2 regions of the Marinomonas epiphytica genome follow, and region 2 is predicted to be linked to the other one. Evidence: predicted binding sites of a transcription regulator. Region 2 holds the regulator's gene; the other holds the start of a gene.
The links. The regulator sigma-54, encoded in region 2, starts transcription at its own class of promoters, with help from an activator protein. The targets are predictions, from matches to a motif close to TGGCACNNNNNTTGCTNT.
Positions count from the first base shown of each region.

Region 1: a site for sigma-54 is predicted at 893-910, ahead of ACYVGZ_RS03530 (CmpA/NrtA family ABC transporter substrate-binding protein). Genes of this name have one in related genera too.

Region 1 covers NZ_BAAGVX010000009.1:59,987-62,193, forward strand. The annotation lists gene ACYVGZ_RS03525 (CmpA/NrtA family ABC transporter substrate-binding protein) at 1-782, shown strand, start outside; gene ACYVGZ_RS03530 (CmpA/NrtA family ABC transporter substrate-binding protein) at 1,060-2,207, shown strand, end outside.
Region 2 covers NZ_BAAGVX010000002.1:197,267-199,473, forward strand. The annotation lists gene lptB (LPS export ABC transporter ATP-binding protein) at 1-281, shown strand, start outside; gene ACYVGZ_RS01455 (RNA polymerase factor sigma-54) at 353-1,840, shown strand; gene ACYVGZ_RS01460 (PTS sugar transporter subunit IIA) at 1,858-2,207, shown strand, end outside.

The sequences.
Region 1 (2,207 bases), on a different contig from region 2:
GGCATCAAACGCCACTGCGCTTTGCCGTTGTTTATAGTTACTCGTCTCATCATTATCAACTCAGAGAGTGGTTATCAAGAGCATCCATTAATCCTGATTCAGACGTACAGATTATTGTCGCGACTCCCACGCAAATGATCGACTATTTAAAATCTGGAGAGATTGATGGTTATTGCGTTGGGGAGCCTTGGAATAGTTTAGCGGTGGAGCAAGGAGTGGGTCACATGTTGGTGACCGGCTATGAGATTTGGGGTAGTACTCCAGAAAAAGTGTTTGGTGTTAACAGTGAATGGGCTCAGCATAATAGGCCTGCCCATGAAGGTGTTATAAGAGCGCTTAACCGAGCTTGTCATTGGGTTGACGATAAGGCCAATCAAAACCAGTTGTTGTCATTATTAAGTCACTCAGACTATTTAAACACGACGGTCGATAAACTTAGATACGGCTTTGCGGAGATTAAACCTCAGGGAGAATTCGATTGGCCAATGGAAGCCTATCAAGTGTTTTCTGGGTCGCAGATTAATATTCCCCTGCCCAGTTATGGCTTGTGGTTAATGGGGCAAATGTACCGCTGGCAACAGTTAAAAGGTGCTTCAGAGTTAAATCAGTTCATTGTTCGGGTATTCAGGCAAGACTTGTATTTTAGTGCTTTAGGAATTGAACCAACTCAGCAGGGTTTCACTGTATTAAGCCCGCAGCAAGAAAGAAGCTGGCTTGAAGATGTGGCATCAGGCCGTGTTACCTTATCGAAAGAAGGCATACTGAAAGGGTTCCAGTTTTGAGTGCACGAGTGATTAAAAATGAGTCTAAAGTGTGCAAAATTGGTTTGAATTAAATCAAAAAAGAAATGATTTTCTGTGAAAATCTATATATTTCAATGTTTTATGTTTTTTGGCATGAAAACTGTATTAACTTAGTTAACTTTAGGCAAAGCTGCCTATAAACAATATATTTTCTTTTCCCAGTGTTAGGGATAAGTTTTGGCAAAGGCGCCTGCGAATGTGATTTCACATTAGCATGCGCCTTTTTTGTTTTTATCGTCAGTTACGGAGCTAAACCATGAAATTGAAAGCCTTGTTACCTTTACCTAAATGGTCGGTTCAAAGTCCGCTACTAGGTGCGTCCTTGATCGCAACCGCGATTTTATCTTCCGCCTCAGTGTACGCAGAACTTGGTTATGCTGAAAAAGAAGAGTTGAAGTTTGGCTTTATTAAATTGACGGATATGGCACCCCTTGCCATTGCCTATGAAAATGGCTACTTCGAAGACGAAGGGCTGTATGTCACATTAGAAGCGCAAGCTAACTGGAAAGTGTTATTGGACCGTGTGATCGATGGTCAATTGGATGGGGCGCACATGTTGGCGGGCCAGCCACTGGGTGCCACCATTGGCTATGGTACAAAAGCTCACATTGTTACAGCGTTTAGTATGGACTTAAACGGTAATGGTATTACCGTATCCAATGACGTTTGGCAGCAAATGAAAAAGAACATTCCTAACGACGCTGACGGTAAGCCTGTGCACCCTATTAGTGCTAGCGCTTTAAAGCCGGTGGTGGATAGTTATAAGGAAGAAGGCAAGCCATTCAACATGGGCATGGTATTCCCTGTTTCTACCCACAACTATGAGCTTAGGTACTGGTTAGCGGCAGGGGGAATACACCCAGGCTACTACGCTCCTCATAAGGGCGATACCAGTGGCCAACTTAATGCCGACGCCTTTTTATCTGTAACCCCGCCACCACAAATGCCTGCCACAATGGAAGCGGGCACTATCATGGGATACTGCGTAGGTGAGCCTTGGAACCAGCAAGCAGTATTTAAAGGTATTGGTGTTCCTGTCATTACCGATTACGAAATTTGGAAAAATAACCCAGAAAAAGTGTTTGGTGTTAGTAAAGGTTGGGCCGATGAAAACCCAATTACTCACATTCGTGTCGTGAAAGCCATGATACGTGCTGCCAAATGGTTGGATGAAAACAATAATGCTAACCGACCAGAGGCGGTTGAAATTCTTTCTCGTAGTGAATACGTAGGGGCAGACTACGATGTTATTGCCAACAGCATGACTGGCACCTTCGAATATGAGAAGGGCGACAAGCGTGAAATCCCTGACTTCAACGTTTTCTTCCGTCATAACGCCACTTATCCATACTACAGTGATGCTATCTGGTATTTAACGCAAATGCGTCGTTGGGGGCAGATTGC
Region 2 (2,207 bases):
CTCGTGCCCTCGCCATGAACCCTAAATTTGTATTGCTGGATGAACCTTTCGCTGGGGTCGACCCCATTTCCGTTGGGGATATAAAGCTGATCATCAAACACCTTCAAGAAAGTGGCATTGGTGTATTAATTACCGACCATAACGTAAGGGAAACGTTAGATATTTGTGATAAGGCGTATATTGTCGGTAACGGCCATATTATCGCTTCTGGCGACGCCGAGACGGTTATTAATAATGAGCAGGTAAAAAAGGTGTATCTTGGCGACGATTTCCGTCTATAACCCTTATCATTATTAGATAAAGAGAGTAGTATGCATATCTTGTTCCAACTTAAATTACTAAGTGTTGCTCTATGAAGCAGTCGTTACAATTAAAAATCGGTCAACAACTGACGATGACCCCTCAACTGCAGCAAGCCATTCGCTTGTTACAGTTATCCACCTTAGATTTACAGCAAGAAATCCATGAGTTTCTTGAGTCTAACCCATTGTTAGAAATCGATGATGAACTGGCAAATACTCCTGCCGAAAACAACAGTATCGAAAGCAAAACCGAGAAAAAGACCGACGAGAGAAGCACTGAAGCTGAATCCAACCCTGAGGAAGCACGACTTGAATCCGAATGGACTGACAGCATTCCAGAAGAGCTTTCGATAGACAGTAACTGGGACGACACCTACCAAAATTCAGCCTCAGTAAGTGATGTGTCAAGCTTTGAAGGGGAAAGTGACTTTGAAAGTCGCAATGCCCCAGAAGAAAATATTCAAGACCATTTAATTTGGCAGCTTAACCTAACTCACATGTCTGACCGTGACATTGAAATTGCCTACGCCATCATCGAATGTGTTAAATCTGATGGTTATTTGAGCATTTCTACGGAAGAAATTTGCGAAGCTTTAAGTGCTGAACTTGAAGAACTCGAAATTGACGAAGTCATTGCCGTTCAACATCGACTACAACGCTTTGATCCGGTTGGTGTGTGTTCAATCGATTTACGTGACTGCTTACTCGTACAATTAGAAGCGTACCGAGATCACCCTTTATACAAGAGCACACACAATTTAATAGACAATCACTTAGGCCTATTAGGTAGCCGAGATTTTGCCCAATTAACTCGCAAAACAAAGCTCAAAGAAGCGGCTCTAAAAGAAGTTGTGACGTTAATTCAACAACTCAACCCGCGCCCAGGCTCTGCGGTAGACAACTTAAACACGGATTATGTGATTCCTGATGTCAGCGTAAAAAAGATAAAAGGTACTTGGCAAGTTGAGCTCAATAATGACGCCCTTCCTCCCGTAAAAATTAATGAAACTTATTCAGCCATGGCCAACACGGCAGCGAAAAGTGAAGATGCCACCTACATTAAAAACTCACTGCAAGAAGCGAAGTGGTTCATTAAAAGCTTACAAAGTCGTAACGAAACCTTATTGAAAGTCGCCAGCTGTATCGTGAACCGACAAATTGACTTCTTCGAACTTGGCGAAGAAGCAATGAAACCCATGGTTCTTCATGATGTCGCGGAAGAAGTAGGCATGCATGAATCCACGATATCGCGAGTTACGACACAAAAGTTTATGCATACACCCAAAGGTATCTTTGAGCTGAAATACTTTTTCTCAAGCCATGTTAACACGGCTTCTGGTGGCGAGTGCTCCTCAACGGCTATTCGTGCAATGATTAAAAAGCTCGTGGCTGAAGAACCCGCACAGAAACCCTTGAGTGACAATAAATTAGCAAACACCTTGGCCGACCAAGGCATTCAAGTTGCTCGCCGAACGGTAGCGAAATATCGTGAAGCGATGAACATCCCACCCTCAAACGAACGTAAACGACTGATTTAAACGGATACTATAAAACCATGCCATTGGATACCCTACTTAAAGCTGATTTGGTTTTTGCAAAAAAAGATATTGTAAGCAAGAAACGCGCTCTCGAAAATTTAGCTTGCATCGTTGCAGACCGTTTGCATTGTGAAGAAAGTGCGGTGTACGACGCCTTACTTAGCCGAGAAAAACTGGGCAGTACCGGTATTGGCTCTGGCTTAGCTATTCCCCATTGTCGGCTAGATACTGCGAATCGCTCTGCGATTGTGGTAATGTCATTACAAGAAGCGATTGACTTTGATTCTATTGATAGAAAACCCGTTGATCTTATTTTCGCTTTAATCGCACCGCCACATGAATGTAATCATCATTTGGCAACATTAGC